Regions from separate parts of the Sphingopyxis sp. EU05-FHT14B03 genome, predicted to be linked through region 1. Evidence: predicted binding sites of a transcription regulator. Region 1 holds the regulator's gene; each other region holds the start of a gene.
The links. The regulator LexA, encoded in region 1, represses DNA repair genes until DNA is damaged. The targets are predictions, from matches to a motif close to GTTCCNCNCTTGTTCT.
Positions count from the first base shown of each region.

Region 2: a site for LexA is predicted at 1,763-1,778, ahead of AC3WS4_RS17145 (ribonucleoside-diphosphate reductase subunit alpha). Genes of this name have one in related genera too.
Region 3: a site for LexA is predicted at 1,420-1,435, ahead of AC3WS4_RS20550 (ImuA family protein). Genes of this name have one in related genera too.
Region 4: a site for LexA is predicted at 2,665-2,680, ahead of AC3WS4_RS13155 (ATP-dependent helicase). Genes of this name have one in related genera too.

Region 1 is NZ_JBYTDC010000002.1:501,048-505,257, reverse strand. It holds gene AC3WS4_RS11560 (hypothetical protein) at 1-49, shown strand, start outside; gene moaC (cyclic pyranopterin monophosphate synthase MoaC) at 107-580, shown strand; gene AC3WS4_RS11550 (molybdopterin molybdotransferase MoeA) at 577-1,767, shown strand; gene lexA (transcriptional repressor LexA) at 1,833-2,516, shown strand; gene AC3WS4_RS11540 (ComEC/Rec2 family competence protein) at 2,470-4,210, opposite strand, start outside.
Region 2 is NZ_JBYTDC010000003.1:137,824-142,033, reverse strand. It holds gene AC3WS4_RS17145 (ribonucleoside-diphosphate reductase subunit alpha) at 1-1,722, opposite strand, end outside; gene AC3WS4_RS17140 (Hsp70 family protein) at 2,208-3,914, shown strand; gene AC3WS4_RS17135 (hypothetical protein) at 3,911-4,210, shown strand, end outside.
Region 3 is NZ_JBYTDC010000003.1:818,859-823,068, forward strand. It holds gene AC3WS4_RS20540 (CoA-acylating methylmalonate-semialdehyde dehydrogenase) at 1-289, opposite strand, end outside; gene AC3WS4_RS20545 (LysR family transcriptional regulator) at 385-1,272, shown strand; gene AC3WS4_RS20550 (ImuA family protein) at 1,439-2,227, shown strand; gene AC3WS4_RS20555 (Y-family DNA polymerase) at 2,130-3,668, shown strand; gene AC3WS4_RS20560 (error-prone DNA polymerase) at 3,665-4,210, shown strand, end outside.
Region 4 is NZ_JBYTDC010000002.1:849,373-853,582, forward strand. It holds gene AC3WS4_RS13150 (DUF4349 domain-containing protein) at 1-39, opposite strand, end outside; gene AC3WS4_RS13155 (ATP-dependent helicase) at 346-2,640, opposite strand; gene AC3WS4_RS13160 (septal ring lytic transglycosylase RlpA family protein) at 2,957-3,523, shown strand; gene AC3WS4_RS13165 (CPBP family intramembrane glutamic endopeptidase) at 3,570-4,210, shown strand, end outside.

The DNA.
Region 1 (4,210 bases):
CGAAGCGACGCAGGTGTCGGACCCATCGCTGGAAATCATCGTCACCTGACCGCCTGTCATTATCTCTACTTGCCTTTCCTCCGCAGCGTTGCTTCGCTTCATCGCCATGACCCAACGCCCGACTCATCTCGACGAAAGCGGCGCCGCCCATATGGTCGACGTCGGCGCCAAGCCCGCAACCGCGCGCCGCGCCGTCGCCACCGGCCGCATCACCATGTCCCCTGCGGCGCTCGAAGCCATCCGCAGCGGCAACGCGCCCAAGGGCGACGTCCTCTCGACCGCGCGCATCGCCGGGATCATGGGCGCCAAGCGCACCGCCGACCTCATCCCGCTCTGCCATCCTCTCGCGCTCACCAAGGTCGGCGTCGAGTTCGAATGGGAGGAGACCGGCATTTCGGTCACCGCGACCGCCGCGACCACGGGGCCGACGGGGGTCGAGATGGAAGCGCTCACCGCCACCTCGGTCGCGCTGCTCACCCTCTACGACATGGCGAAGGCGCTCGACCGCGCGATGATGATCGGGGATATTCGTTTGCTCGAAAAGAGCGGCGGCCGCTCGGGCGACTGGCGCGCCGAATGAGCAAGCTGCTCCCCGTCGAGGAGGCGCAGGCACGCCTGCTCGCGCTCCGCGCCCCGCTGGCGCCCGAGAATATCGCCTTTTCCGAATCGCTTGGCTGCCATCTTTCGCGCGATGTCATCGCATTGCGCGACCAGCCCGCGGCGCCGCTTTCGGCGATGGACGGTTATGCGATCCGTTTCGCCGACCTGCCGGGACCATGGACGATCATCGGCGAGGTCGCCGCAGGCTCCGCGCCCGTCCTGCCCCTCGGCGCGGGTCAGGCGATCCGCATCTTCACCGGCGCGATGGTCCCCCACGACGCCGACACGGTCATCCTGCAGGAAGATGTCGCCGCCGACGGCACGGTCCTGACGCTGACCGGCGATGGCCCGGAGGCCCAGGGCGCCCATATTCGCGACCGCGCCAGCGACTTCGCGACCGGCGCCATGCTCGTCGCCGCCGGAACCCGGCTCAACGCCGGTGCGATCGCCGCGGCGATCATGGGTGGCGACGCGCAGCTTGTGGTCGGCGCCCGCCCGCGTGTCGCGATCCTCACCACCGGCGACGAACTCGTCCAGCCGGGCCGCGCGCTCGCGCCCGGCCAGATCCCCGACAGCAACGGCACGATGCTCGCCGCGATGCTCGCCGCCGAGCCCGCCATGGTCAGCATCCCGCTCCACATCCGCGACGACCGTGAAATTTTATCCAAGGTATTAAAAGACCTGGCGCGACGTCACGACGTCATCGTCACCGTCGGCGGCGCCTCGGTCGGCGATCACGACCATGTCCGCGGCGCGCTCGACGATGCCGGCGGGCGGCTCGATTTCTGGAAGATCGCGATGCGCCCCGGCAAGCCGCTGATCGCGGGCACGCTCGGCGACGCGCTGCTGCTTGGCCTGCCCGGCAACCCCTCGTCGGCCTTCGTCACCGCGACCCTGTTCCTGCTCCCCCTCGTCCGCCATCTCGCCGGCGCGCGAGACCCGCTCCCGCCACTGCGCACGGCCCCGCTCGCGGCCCCCCTCGGCCCCGGCGGCGCGCGACGCGACTATCTGCGTGGACGGATCGACGGCGGCCTTCTCTCGCCCTTCGACGGACAGGACAGCGGCCGCACCTTTCCGCTCGCTGCGGCGAACGCCCTCGTCATCCGCGAGATCGGTGCGCCGTCCCGCGCGGCGGGCGAAGCGGCGGATTATATCGACATCGCTTGACAAGTTCGCTTCTGTTCCATTATCGTTCTCCTTATGTCCGAAACCGGCATCATGGAGAACGCCCGATGTTGACCGCCAAGCAGCATGAACTGCTCCACTTCATCCAGCAAAAGCTCGACGCGAGCGGCATCTCGCCGTCGTTCGAGGAGATGAAGGAGGCGCTCGGGCTCAAGTCCAAATCGGGAATCCACCGCCTGATCAGCGCGCTCGAGGAGCGCGGCTTCCTTCGCCGCCTCCCCAACCGCGCCCGCGCGCTCGAGGTCGTCAAGCTTCCCGAGGGCGGCAAGGCGGTCGTCAGCACCGATCGCGACAATGTCGTGCCGCTGCGCAAACCCGCCCCCGCGATGCGCCCGATCGCCGCGAACGACATCGTCGAGGTCCCGCTCCACGGCAAGATCGCCGCGGGTGTGCCGATCGAGGCGTTCGAAAATCATGACAATCTCACGGTCCCCGCCGCGCTGCTCGGTTCGGGCGAACATTATGCGCTCGAAGTGTCGGGCGACTCGATGGTCGAGGCCGGCATCTTCGACGGCGATTATGCGCTGATCCAAAAGGTCAACACCGCGCGCGAGGGCGACATCGTCGTCGCGCTCGTCGACGGGCAGGATGCGACGCTCAAATATTTCCGCCGCGAGGGCAAGATGATCCGCCTCGATCCCGCGAACAGTGCCTATGAGCCGCAGCGCTACGCCGCCGAGCGCGTCATCGTGCAAGGGAAGTTGTCGGGACTGCTTCGTCGTTACCACTGACCTGCGGCGGGCGGCGCCACATATGCTCGTCGCCCGCGCCTAACGCCGTCACCGCGCGCGGCCGCTCACCGAGGTAAAGCGCCAGCCCGCCGGTCTGCGGCAGCGTATCGCGATCGATCGTCAGCCAGCGGCCGGCGCATTCGTGCGGCAGCCAGCGCTCGCTGATCACCACATCGGCGGCGGCGCACGCCGCCGCCATGTCCGCCCCCTCGATCCGGTCGCGCCCGCGCGCCGCGAGGATGGTGCGGTCATCCTGCGTCCAGCGACAGAAATCGCGGTTGCAGGCGACATGATCGAGGTCGGTGAGCGCGGCGAGCGGCGCATCGATCCCCGCCGCCTCGGCCACCGCGTCGCGCACATAATCCCCCGCCCGCTCGCGCAGCAATGCATAGCTGCCGTCGGGGAGCGCCGCGGCGATATGCTTGCCGTCGCCGGTAATCAGCACATCGGGGCGCGGCTGGGCGAGCAGGACGATCATGCCGAGGACCAGCGGCACCGCCCCCGCCCAACGCCAGCGCGTCCGCCACAGCAGCAGCCATATCCCGCCGAAGATCGCGAGTCCGAAACCCCAGGGCGGGAACACCGGCAGCGTCGCGACCGCGCCGGGCGCATCGGCGACGCTGTGCGCGAGCCAGATCAGGGCGTTCAGCGCCTGCTCGGCGACCCACCAGAAGGGCGCGCCGAGCCCGACGCTGTCGAACAGCAAAGCCAGCGCCTCGGCGGGCATGATGACAAAGGTCGTCAGCGGGATCGCGACGACATTGGCGAGCGCGCCATAGAGCCCCGCCTTGTGGAAATGGAACAGCGCGATCGGCGCCAGCGCGACCTCGACCGCGAGCCCGGTGATCACCAGTCCCGCGACCCCGCGTCCCAGGCGAAACACCCATGGCTCCTCGCGCCGCGCCATGAACCGCTGCATCGCCCGGCTTTCGTGGAGCGCGACGATCGCGGTGATCGCCGCGAAACTCAGCTGAAAACTCGGCCCCGCCAGCGACTCGGGACGCCAGATCAGCACGATCAGCGCGCCCGCCGCGACCAGCCGCAGCGTCAGCGCCTCGCGCCCGAGCAGGAACGCGATCAGCACCAGCAGCGCGGCGATGAACGAGCGCAAGGTCGGCACCTCGGCCCCCGCGAGCAGCGTATATCCCCCGCCAGCGAGTGCCGCGACCGCCGCCGCCAGCGGCAGCACATAGCCCGCCAGCGCCAGCCGCCGGCTGAGCGCGAGCAGGCTCATCGCGATCAGCATTGCAAAGGTCACCACCGCGGTCACATGCAGCCCGCTGATCGACAGCAGATGCGCCAGCCCGCTCCGCCGCATCGCCTCCTCGTCGGCCTCGCTGATCGCGCCGCGATCGCCGGCGACGAGCGCCGCGGCGATCCCCCCCGCCGATCCGTCGATCTGCCCGTGGATATGATCGCTCAGCCGCGCGCGCAGCGTCTGCACCCCGTCCCCCGCACCCGGTGCCCGCCCGATCTCGCCGAGCACCGTGCCGACCGCGCCGATCCGGTCGAACCAGGCGCGCTGCGCGAAATCATAACCGCCGGGCAGGCTCGCGGTCGGCGGCGGCATCAACCGCGCGCGCAGGCCGATCGCCTCGCCCGGCGCGATGCCCTTGCCCTGCTCGCCCGCCGCGGTGATCCGCAACCGCGGCGGCAGATCGGGTCGCCTCAGCGGCCGCACGATCAGCCGGACC
Region 2 (4,210 bases), on a different contig from region 1:
CGCGGCCTGGTCGATATAGGGGGTGCGGTCGGCGGCGAGTTCGAGCAGCCAGCGCTGGTCGATCTCGAAGCTGGTCTTATAGCAGTCCTTCTCGTCCTGGGTCAGGAAGTCGAGGTGCTGGACGCTGCCGCCCTTCTCCAGGATCGAATTCCACACATTGTCGCTGTTCTTCGCCTTGTCGACGAGCAGGCTTTCGAGGTGCGGGTTGCGGATCGAGAAGCTGCCCGAGAGCGTCTTGTGGGTGTAGATGTTCGCGGGGATCGGCTCGATGCACGCGCTGGTGCCGCCGCAGATGATGCTGATCGACGCGGTCGGCGCGATCGCCATCTTGCAGCTGAATCGCTCCATCACGCCCTGATCGGCGGCGTCGGGGCAGGGGCCGCGCTCGTTGGCGAGCAGCATCGACGCCTGATCGACCTGCGCGCGGATATGCTTGAAGACGCGCAGGTTCGACGATTTCGCCATCGCGCCCTCGAACGGCAGGCCGCGTGCCTGAAGGAAGCTGTGGAAGCCCATGACGCCGAGGCCGACCGAGCGTTCGCGGCTGGCGCTATATTTGGCGCGCGCCATTTCGGGCGGGGCGCGGTCGATATAATCCTGCAGGACGTTGTCGAGCATGCGCATGACATCCTCGATGAATATCTTGTCGCCGTTCCACTCGTCCCAGGTTTCGAGGTTGAGCGACGAGAGGCAGCAGACTGCGGTGCGATCGTTGCCGAGATGGTCGCGGCCGGTCGGCAGCGTGATTTCGCTGCAGAGGTTCGAGGTGGTGACCTTGAGCCCGAGATCGCGGTGATGCTTGGGCATCATGCGGTTCACCTGGTCGATGAAGATGATGTAGGGTTCGCCGGTCGCGAGGCGCGTTTCGACGAGCTTCTGGAACAGGCTGCGCGCGTCGACGGCGCCGCGGACGCTCTGGTCCTTGGGGCTGCGCAGGTTGAATTCGGTGCCGTCGCGGACGGCCTCCATGAACTCGTCGGTGATCAGCACGCCGTGGTGGAGGTTGAGCGCCTTGCGGTTGAAGTCGCCCGAGGGTTTGCGGATTTCGAGGAACTCCTCAATCTCGGGGTGCGAGATGTCGAGGTAGCAGGCGGCCGAGCCGCGGCGGAGGCTACCCTGCGAGATGGCGAGGGTGAGTGAGTCCATCACGCGGACGAAGGGAATGATGCCGCTGGTCTTGCCGTTGAGGCCGACCGGCTCGCCGATGCCGCGCACGCTGCCCCAATAGGTGCCGATGCCGCCGCCGCGGCTGGCGAGCCAGACATTTTCGTTCCACGTCTCGACAATGCCTTCGAGGCTGTCGGGGACCGAGTTCAGATAGCAGCTGATCGGCAGGCCGCGGCCGGTGCCGCCGTTCGAGAGAACGGGGGTCGCGGGCATGAACCACAGCTTCGAGATATAGTCGTAGAGGCGCTGGGCGTGGTCCTGATCGTCGGCATAGGCCGACGCGACGCGCGCGAAGAGATCCTGATAGGATTCGCCGGGAAGCAGATAGCGGTCTTCGAGCGTTTCCTTGCCGAAGTCGGTGAGCAGCGCGTCGCGGCTGCGGTCGGTGACGACCTCGAACCGGCGCGCGTGGACTTTCGCCTCGCCGCTGTCGTTGAGCTTTGCCGTTGCGGGCGAATCGCCCTTTGATTCGGGGGCCGCCTGCGTGTCGTTTTTCGTCAATTCCATCGTCGCCACGTCGCTCGTCTCCACCCGGTCCGTTTCCCGAAAATCCATGTATCACGCCCTCGATTACACCGGCGCGCATCGCGCGCCTGTTCCTGTCTTGTTCGACTCGGGACGAAACCCCAGCCTAGCATCTAAACCGTCCTCGGGGGCACATATTTTTGGGCGCAAAACGCTCTTTCCCGTGCCCATGTCTCATGAGCGACGGAAAACCGCCATTTCCAGCCAAACACTATTTCTTGGGGTGCCCCCGTGGTCTACCCACCATCCATAGTGCCACGTCGGCGCTGAGACGCAAGAGAGTAAATGACAGATTAGGGACTCGACTCGTCGCCATTTTGATTCGTTTCGTCGATGGCAAAGCACGCTTCGCGGAGTCGCGCCGCGGCTTTCCGCGGGTCCGGCGCGGGCGTGACAAAAGTGCCGCACCGGCAAAAAATATTTCGGGTGACACAAGATATGGGGGAGCGGCTTTTCATCGCCGCGCGCAGCCTTTAGGCGGTGTGCCCTGGAAGCGCGTTGGGGGACAGGCACTTATGCTGGTGGGGATCGATCTGGGGACGACGAACAGCGCGGTCGCGGTGTGGCGCGACGGCGGACCCGAACTGATTCCCAACGCGCTCGGCGACCTGCTCACCCCCTCGGCGGTCAGCGTCGGCGACGACGGCGCGCTGCTCGTCGGCCTCGCGGCGCGTGAGCGGCAGGCGACGCATCCCGAGGCGACGGCGACGATCTTCAAGCGGCGGATGGGCACGACCGAGGAAGCGCGATTGGGCAAGCGCCGCTATCGCCCCGAAGAGCTGTCGGCGATGGTGCTCGGCGCGCTCAAGGCCGATGCCGAGGCGTTTCTGGGCGACCCGGTCACCGGCGCGATCATCACCGTTCCTGCTTATTTCAACGACCGCCAGCGCAAGGCGACGCGGCGCGCGGGCGAACTCGCCGGGCTGAAGGTCGAGCGGCTGATCAACGAGCCGACCGCGGCGGCGCTGGCCTATGGCATCCACGAGCTCGAGGAGGAACGGCCCTTCCTCGTCTTCGACCTTGGCGGCGGCACCTTCGACGTGTCGCTGGTCGAGATTTTCGACGGGGTGATCGAGGTGCGCGCCTCGGCGGGCGACAACCGGCTGGGCGGCGAGGATTTCAACGCGGCGATCGTCGCGCTGGCGCGCGATGCGCTGGGCGAGGGGCTGAAGGCGAAGCCGGGCGACAGCGCGATGCTCGACGAGGTGATGCGTGCCGCCGCCGAACGCACCCGCCGCGCGCTGAGCGACGCCGACCGCGCGCCGTTCCAGATCGTGTGGAAGGGTGAGGCGTTCGAATGCGAGATTACCGGCGAGGCGTTCGAGGAACGCGCGCAGCCGCTGATCGACCGGCTGCGCGATCCGGTGCTGCGCGCGCTGCGCGACGGCAATGTGCGGGCGGAAGGCTTGTCGGAGATCGTGATGGTCGGCGGCGCCACGCGGATGCCGCTGGTCCGCCGCGCGGTGACGCGGATGTTCGGGCGCTTTCCCAACGCGCAGATCAACCCCGACCATGCGATCGCGCTGGGCGCCGCGGTGCAGGCGGGGCTGAAGAGCCGCGACGCGGCGCTGAAGGAAATCCGCCTGACCGATGTCTGCCCCTTCACCCTCGGGGTCGATACGGGGCACCGCGATGCGGGCGGCAAGGTGACCACCGGCCTGTTCTCGCCGATCATCGAACGCAACACGGTGATCCCGGCGAGCCGCAGCGAGGTCTATTCGCCGATGGAGGCGCACCAGCAGAGCGTGACCTTTGGTATCTATCAGGGCGAATCGCGCTTCGTCGCGCAGAACGTCAAGCTGGGGCAGCTCGACGTGCCGTTGCCGCAGGGGCATGGCGGACAGATCGGCATCGCGGTGCGCTTCACCTATGACGTGTCGGGGCTGCTCGAGATCGACGTCGAAGTGCCGGGCACCGGAACGCGGCGCCAGCTGGTGATCCGCGACGAGGAGGATCGCGAAAGCGAGGCGGATTTCGCCAAGCGCCGCAAGGCGCTGGAGGCGCTGAAGATCCATCCGCGCGAGGAAGCCGCGAACGCCGCGACGCTGGCGCGTGCCAACCAGCTGTTCGAAAACCGGCTGGGCTATGAGCGGCAACTGGTCGGCGAATGGATCGCGCAGTTCGAAGCGGTGCTGGCGCGGCAGGAACCGCGCGAGATCGAGGCGGCACGGACCGAACTCGACAAGGCGGTCGACGGCATGGACGGAGAGCAGTTCCTGTGAGCCGCCGCCGGCCGCCGTGGAGCAGCCTGGGGATCGATCCGACGAGCGACGAGCGGGCGATCAAGCGCGCCTATGCCGGGAAGCTGAAAGAGATCGACGTCGAGGCCGAGCCGGCGAAGTTCATCGCGCTGCGCGGGCGGCTGGAAGACGCGCTGCGACAAGCGCGCTGGATCGACGACGGCGCGATCGACGATGAGGGTATCGACTGGCCCGAGAATGCGCCGGACGACCCGGCAGGGCCAGGGGACAGCTTGGCGGCGGGTGACGGCTGGACGATCCTGTCCGGCGATCCGGTG
Region 3 (4,210 bases), on a different contig from region 1:
TCGAATCGGCGATCACCTTGCCATGCTCGCTCGACAGGAGGTGCGCGAGTTCGTCCATGTTCGCTTCGACGAGGCGCTTGAATTCGAACATCACGCGCGCGCGGCGCTGCGGGTTGGTCGCGGCCCAGCCGGGCTGCGCCGCCTTCGCCGCCGCGACCGCCTTGTCGAGCAGCGCCGCGTCACCCAAAGCGACCTCGGCCTGCACATTGCCGTTGTTGGGGTCGAAGATCGGGCTGCGGCGGCTGCTGCCACCGGCGCCGCCGACGATAAGATGGTCGATCTGTCGCATGGTCTGTCTCCCAAAAATGTTGCGCCTTCCACAGACCAAGCGCGCCGCGATTGCAAGGGATAGACTTGCAGGGCATTGCTGCATATTTGCAGGCCATGGACTGGGACAAGCTGCAATATTTCCTGACCGTCGCGCAGCAGGGCACCCTCGCGCGCGCCGGGGCGGCGCTGCAGGTCGACGCTACGACGGTCAGCCGCCAGCTGAGCGCGCTCGAGGCGGGGTTGCAACAGACATTGTTCGAACGCGCGCCGGGCGGTTTCCTGCTTACGGCGGCCGGCCGCGCGCTCGTCCCGCATGCCGAGGCGATGGCGGCGGCGGCGGCGCGCATCCGCTCGGCCGGCGACGGCGGTGCGGCGCTGTCGGGGCAATTGCGGATCAGCGTGTCCGAAGGGTTCGGGGGCAATTTCATCGCGCCGCGCCTCGCGGGTTTCGTCGCCGCGCATCCCGAGCTCGAGATCGACCTCGTCGCCTCGTCGGGTTTCCTCAACCCGTCGCGGCGTGAGGCCGATATGGCGGTGCTGCTCGCGCGGCCGCGAAAAGGCCCGCTGATCACGCGCAAATTGTCAGACTACAGCCTCGGTCTTTATGCCCCCGCCGACCGCACCGACTGGCAAGCGGCGGTCGCCGCGACCCCGCTGTCGCGCGCCGGGGTGCCGGTGATCGGCTATGTCCCCGACATCCTCTACGCCCCCGAACTCGATTATCTGGGCGAGATCGAGCCGGGCCTGCGCGCCGGAGTGCGCTCGTCGAGCATCCTCGCGCAAAGGCGGATGATCGCGGGCGGCGCCGGGGTCGGGGTGCTGCCCTGCTTCCTCGCCGCGAACGACCCGGCGCTGGTGCGGGTGCGACCCGAGCAAGTCATCGTGCGCGCCTTTTGGCTCGCGCTCCACCGCGACGTCGCCCCGCAACCGCGCATCCGCGCCTTCATCGACTGGCTCGATGGCGAGGTGCGCGAGAGCCGGGGGTTGTTCGTTCCGGATTAGCCTCTTTCGTCATTGCGAGCGAAGCGAAGCAATCCAGAGCGGTTTACGCACGCCCTGGATTGCCGCGTCGCCTTCGGCTCCTCGCAATGACGATGGAAATCACAAACCCTGACTCGCCTTGACAAGAGCAGCTCTGAGAGCGCTAATAGAACAAATCAGGAACATGATGCCCCACGAGTCGCACCCTTCTATCGCCGGCCTGCGTCGGCGTCTCGCCCGGATCACCGGCGAGGCCGAGCCGCGTGGGCCAATCGCGGGACGGCTGGCGAGCGGTCATGCGGACTTCGACGCCGCGCTCGGCGGCGGACTCGCGACGGGGCGCGTGCATGAATTCTTCGCCGCCGACGCGCTCGATGCGACCAGCGCCGCCGCTTTCGCCGCTCTGCTCGCGCTGCGCCTGCCCGGCCCGGCGCCACTGGTCTGGCTGCGCACCACCGATGCGGGCCGGCGCGGCGGGCAACTCTATGCGCCCGGCATCGCCGAACTTGGCGGCGATCCCGACCGGCTGCTGCTGATTGAGGCGCCCGATCCCAAATTGTTGCTCGCCTGCGCCAATGATGCGATCCGCTGCGCCGGATCGGCGGCGGTGATCGTCGAAAGCTGGGGCAAATTCCCGCTGCTCGACCTGACCGCGGGGCGGCGGCTCGCGCTCGGCGCGCGCGATGCGGGAACCACATTGCTGATGCTGCGGCTGAACGCGGTCCCCAGCGCAAGCGTCGCCGAAACGCGCTGGAGCGTCGCCGCCGCGCCGTCGCGCGAACTGGAAGCCCATGCGCCGGGCGCTCCCGCCTTCGACCTCGAACTGCTGCGCTGGCGCGGCGGCGCCGCCGGCGGACGCTGGCAAATGGAATGGCATCATGATGAACAAGCCTTTGGCGAAGCGGCGCTATCTGGCGCTGCTCTTCCCTTGGCTGCCCGCCGAGCGATGGCTTCGCTCGGCGCCGCTGCCGCCTGACGCCCCGCTCGTCTTCGCCGAAAAGGCGCGCGGTGCGCTCCGCCTTGCGAGCGTCGACCGCGCAGCGCAGGCGGTCGGGCTCGCCCCCGGCATGCCGCTCGCCGACGCGCGCGCGCGGGTGCCCGACCTGCTGGTCATCGCCCACGACCCGGTCGCCGACACCGCCTGGCTCGACCGGCTCGCGCTCGGCTGCAACCGCTATACGCCCTTGGTGGCGATCGATGCCCCCGACGGGCTGATCCTCGACATCGCCGGGACCGAGCATCTGCTGGGCGGTGAGGCCGAACTGATCGACGATCTGGAAATGCGTCTGTCACGCCTCGGCATGAGTGTCCGCCCCGCGCTCGGCCCGACCGCTGACGCGGCGCGCGCGCTCGCGCGTTACCAGACGCGCCCCGCCCCCGACGAGGATCAGGCGGTGCGCCGCCTGCCCGTCGCGGCGCTCGAACTCGAAGCCGAGGCGACGACCGCACTGGTGCGCGCGGGACTCAAGACGATCGGCGACCTCGCGAGCCGCCCGATGGCAAATATCGCCGCACGCTTCGGCGCCGGGGCCGCCACCGCGCTGCGCCGCATCCTCGGCGACGCGCCGAGCCCGCTCGCCCCGCGCATCGCCCCGCCCCCCGTCGCGACCGAACGCCGCTTTGCCGAGCCGCTCGGTAGCACGACGTATGCGACCAAAATACTAGCCGAACTCCTCGACGAAGCCGCCGCCCAAATGCGCGAGCGCGGCAAGGGCGGGCGCCATTTCCGCGCGACCTTCTTTCGCAGCGACGGCCTCGCGCGCAGCATCGAGATCGAGACCGGCCACCCGACGCGCGACACAGCGCTGGTGATGCGCCTCTTCGCTGAGCGCATGGACAGCCTCGCCGACCCGCTCGACCCCGGCTTCGGTTTCGACATGATCCGCCTCGCGGTGCCGCGGCTCGAGGCGCTCGGCGCGACGCAATTGAAACTCGAAGGCGGCGCGGTGCGCGATGCGAAGATGGACGAACTCGTCGACCGGATGACGACGCGGCTGGGCCGCGTCCGCGTCCGGCGCCTGATCGCCGCCGACACGCATATCCCCGAACAGGCGCAGCTCGCGCTGCCCGCGATCGACGCGCCGCCGCCGCTGCCGTGGGAGATGCCCGAGCCCGGCGAGCCGCCGACGCGGCCCTTCCACCTGTTCGACCCGCCGCAGCCGATCGAGGTGATCGCCGAGGTCCCCGACGGCCCGCCGCACCAGTTCCGCTGGCGACGGGCGACCCACGCGGTGCGCCGCTATGAAGGCCCCGAACGCATCGCCGCCGAATGGTGGCGCCGCCGCGACAACGCCGGGCTAACCCGCGACTATTACCGCGTCGAGGATGCCCAAGGCCGCCGCTTCTGGCTGTTCCGTCACGGGCTGTACGAAGAGAAGGAGCATCCGCTCTGGTATATCCACGGGGTGTTCGCATGAGCGAGACACCCGCCTTTGCCGAGCTGGTCGCGGCGACCAATTACAGCTTCCTACGCGGCGCCTCGCACCCCGCTGACATGGTCGCCGAGGCGATTGCGCTCGGCATGCCGGGCATCGGCATCGCCGATCGCAACAGCGTCGCCGGGGTGGTGCGGGCGCTGACCGGATTACGCAAGCTGGGCGAGGAGGCCGCCGAGGAGGGGGTCGAACTTCCGCCGCTCAAGATCGTCGTCGGCGCCCGGCTGGTGTTCGACGACGGCACCCCCGACATCATCGCCTATCCGACCACGCGCCACGGCTGGGGCCGCCTGACCCGCATGCTCACCATCGGCAATCGCCGCGCCGAAAAGGGCAGCTGCATACTCAAGTTCAAGGATCTGCTGATCCATTGCGAGGATATGCTGCTGATCGCGATGGGGACGGAGAAGGATGAATTTCTGCTGCGCCGCCTCGCGAGGCGCGCGCCGGGGTCCTTATGGCTCGGCGCGACGATGTCGCAGGGCGGCGCGGATCGGCGACGCCTCGCCCAGTTGGAGGCTTTG
Region 4 (4,210 bases), 350 kb from region 1:
CACGAGCGCCATCGCGCCCGCCAAGAGCTTGGTTTTCATGAGACTCTCCCAAAGATGCGACTCGTTGGCCGCACGATATGGAGTATCATAACTGATATGGTTGACAATAGGGTTTGTGTGGAGTGGTCGCCGCCGTTGGAGGACGTTGAAATCCTCCCTGTGGCGAAGCCATGGGGAGGGGGACCGTTCGCGAAGCGAATGGTGGAGGGGCCGAAAGGCTGTGCGACGCGTGACGGCGTCGGCCCCTCCGTCAGCGGCTTTGCCGCTGCCACCTCCCCATCGCTGCGCGACAGGGAGGATATTTACGTCAGCGATCCATCATACACCAAAAGCGCCCGCGTGAAGCTATCCCGCCGCCTTCACAAAACTGTCGAGCACCCTCTTGCTGCCAGCCGACTCGAATTCGACCTCCAGCTTGTTGCCGTCGATGTCCATGATTTCGCCGTAACCGAACTTCTCATGAAACACGCGCATGCCGATCGCCAGGTCGGCGCGCGGTTTGGCGCCAACCGAGGCGGCGGGGCCGCGTTCGCTGGGCGCGGGGGCGCGGGTCACCGTCGTCGACCCTGCCACGGCGCGCTGCCAGGCGGGGCCGCGCGTCATCGTGCGCGAGGGGTTGCGCTCGGCGACATGCGCGAACGGATCGCCCTGCGCCGACCAGTTGGCGCGCCACAGGCTTTGGCCGCCGCCGAAGCTGTTTTCGCTGTCGACATGTTCGGGCGGAATTTCGGCGATGAAGCGGCTGGGGATGCTGCTTGTCCACTGGCCATAGATGCGGCGGTTGGCGGCATGATAGATGCTGGCGCGCACGCGGGCGCGGGTGATCGCGACATAGGCGAGGCGGCGTTCCTCCTCGAGGCTGGCGATGCCGCCCTCGTCCATCGAGCGCTGCGACGGGAAAACGCCGTCTTCCCACCCCGCAAGGAATACATGGTCGAACTCCAGCCCCTTGGCGGCGTGGATCGTCATGATCGTCACCGTCTCGGTCGTGTCGTCATTGTCGCGGTCCATGACGAGGCTGACATGTTCGAGGAACGCCTCGAGCGACTCATATTCCTCCATCGCGCGGACGAGTTCGGAGAGGTTTTCGAGGCGGCCCGCGGCTTCGACGCTGCGGTCGGCCTGCAGCATCGCGGTATAGCCCGATTCGTCGAGGATCAGCTGGGTCAATTCGGGGTGCGACAGGTCGTTCGCCTTGGTCCGCCAGCCGCGCATCTGCGCGACGAACGTGGCGAGCTGGCGCCGCGCCTGCGGGGTGAGTTCGTCGGTCTCGGTGATCTGCGCCGCGGCCTGGAGCAGCGGGCTGCGTTCGGCGCGCGCGAACTGGTGGATGCGCTGGATCGCCTTGTCGCCAAGCCCGCGTTTCGGCACGTTGACGATGCGTTCGAAGGCAAGGTCGTCGGCGGGCGACTGGACGAGGCGCAGATAGGCGAGCGCGTCGCGGATTTCGGCGCGTTCGTAGAAGCGGAAACCGCCGACGATGCGATACGGCATGCCGATCGCGATGAAGCGGTCTTCGAACTCGCGGGTCTGAAACTGGGCGCGGACGAGGATCGCGGCGCGGTCGAGCGAGACGCGGCGGTGCTGGAGCGTTTCGAGTTCCTCGCCGACGCGGCGCGCCTCCTCGGGGCCGTCCCAGACGCCGACGACGCGGACCTTGTCGCCCGGCTCGAGTTCGGTCCACAAAGTCTTGCCAAGGCGGCCGCTGTTCTGCGCGATCAGCGCCGATGCGGCGGCGAGGATCTGCGGCGTCGAGCGGTAATTTTGTTCGAGGCGGATCACGGTGGCGCCGGGGAAATCCTTGTCGAAGCGAAGGATATTCGCGACCTCGGCGCCGCGCCAGCTGTACACCGACTGGTCGTCATCGCCGACGACGCAGATATTCTTGCGCGATTGCGCGAGGAGCCGCAGCCACAGATATTGGCTGGCGTTGGTGTCCTGATATTCGTCGACGAGGATATATTTGAAGCGGTCCTGATACTGCTCGAGCACGTCGCGGTGGGTCTTGAGGATCACCAGCATGTGGAGCAGCAGGTCGCCGAAGTCGCAGGCGTTGAGCGTCTTCAGTCGCGCCTGATAGAGCGCATAGAAATGCTGGCCCTTGCCATCGGCCCAGGCTTCCTTGTCGGCGGCGTCGAGGTCGGACGGGACGAGCCCGCGGTTCTTCCACTTGTCGATCAGCCCCGCGAGCTGGCGTGCCGGCCAGCGCTTCTCGTCGAGTCCCTCGGCCTGGATCAGCTGTTTCAGGACGCGGAGCTGGTCGTCGGTGTCGAGGATGGTGAAATTGCTTTGCAGCCCGACGAGTTCGGCGTGGCGGCGCAGCATTTTGGCCGCGATGCTGTGGAAGGTGCCGAGCCAGGGCATGCCCTCGACCGCGTCGCCGATCATCCGTCCGATCCGCTCGCGCATCTCGCGCGCCGCCTTGTTGGTGAAGGTGACCGCGAGGATTTCGGAGGGCCAGGCGCGGCGCGTCGCGATGATATGCGCGAGGCGGGCGGTGAGCGCCGCGGTCTTGCCGGTGCCCGCACCCGCGAGCATCAGCACCGGGCCTTCGGTGGTCAGCACCGCCTGCCGCTGAGGGCCGTTGAGGCCGCGCAGATAGGGCGGGTCCGAGGGGGCGGGGCGGGCGAGGTCGGGCATCGAGGCAGGGGTATCGTTCACGCGCGAACGATTAGGGAACAGCGCGCGCGCTGTCCAGCGGGGAGGGGTGGATTTGGTTGCGGGGGTGATCGCCGGCGATCGGTGGCGGGCATAGCGATCCTCCCCGGCACGGGGAGGATCGCTATGCCCGCGCCGCCCTCCAACCCCGTTCGTGTCGAGCGAAGTCGAAACACCCCGAAGGCACGCACTCCCGATGGGTGTCTCGACTTCGCTCGACACGAACGGAAATTGAGCGTGGTTTTCAAACCCAACCTCCCTCTTTATCCCGGCCATCTTCGCCTCTACCGTCACCCCGATGCGAGCCTATCCCATACTCCGGCTGACGGGCACGGCATCGGCGGCCCTGCTGCTGACCGCCTGCGCCGGCGGCAATTTTCGTCCGGTCAGCGACACGCCGGTGCGGATCGGCCCGGCTTATGCGGTTCGCGGCACCACCTATGTGCCCGCCGCCGCGCCGGGTTATGACGCGGTCGGCTACGCCAGCTGGTACGGCAACGAATCGGGCAACCGCACCGCCAATGGCGAGCAATTCCGGCCCGGCTGGATCACCGCCGCGCACACCACGCTGCCGCTGCCGACCTATGTCGAGGTGACCGCGCTCGACAGCGGCCGCCGGATCATCGTGCGGGTCAACGATCGCGGACCCTTTGCGCAGGGCCGGATCATCGACCTGTCGCGCGGCGCCGCCGAGGAACTCGGCATCAAGGCGCAGGGTCATGCCGCGGTGCGCGTCCGCCGCGTCGAGCCGTCGGAGAAGGACCGCAAGCGTCTGCGCGAGGGCGAGGGCGCGGCATCGCGGCCGCCGGTGACGGGGCAGGAGTTGCAGCGGTTGCGCGCGCGGATGGCGGAGCCGAGCCGCTGAGGCGGCCCCGCTTGACAGTGTTACACAGATAATACAGTTGGTGGAGATGCACACCGCCACCGCTGCCGATATCGACCCGCTGCCGTCGCGCCTAGCCCTCGCCGCCGAGATCGCGGGCTTTGTCGGCTTTGCGTTGCTGTCGAAATATCTGCTCAGCCTGATCTTCTGGCGGTACGCCGGCCCGGTGTCGCTGTTGCTGACGCTGGCCCTGCTGACGCTTTACCTGCGCGCGAACGGGACCGGATGGTCGGCGATGGGGCTGGTGCCGCTGCCCGGATGGAAAGCGAAGTTGATGGTGCTGCCCAAGGCCGGGCTGACCTTGGTCGCCTTTGCCGTGGTGGTCGCGCTGACGACGATCGCTGGCCCGGCGGTCGGGCTCGGCTTCCTGAAGGAAGTGCCATCAGGCGTCGAAGGGCGCTGGGGCGAGGTTGCCGGGAGCGTGCCGCATTTCCTGTTGTGGCTCGCCATCGTCTGGACCGCCGCTGCCTTTGGCGAGGAGATGTTCTTTCGCGGCTATCTGATCACGCGGCTGCATAGGTTGTTCGGCGGAGGTCGGTTGGCGCCGGTACTGGCGTCTGTACTGGCGGTCGTCGTTCCGGCGCTGATCTTCGGCTATGGCCATTATTATTACCAGGGCTGGCGCGGCGCGGTGGTGACCTTCGGGATCGGGCTGGCGTTCGGGACGAT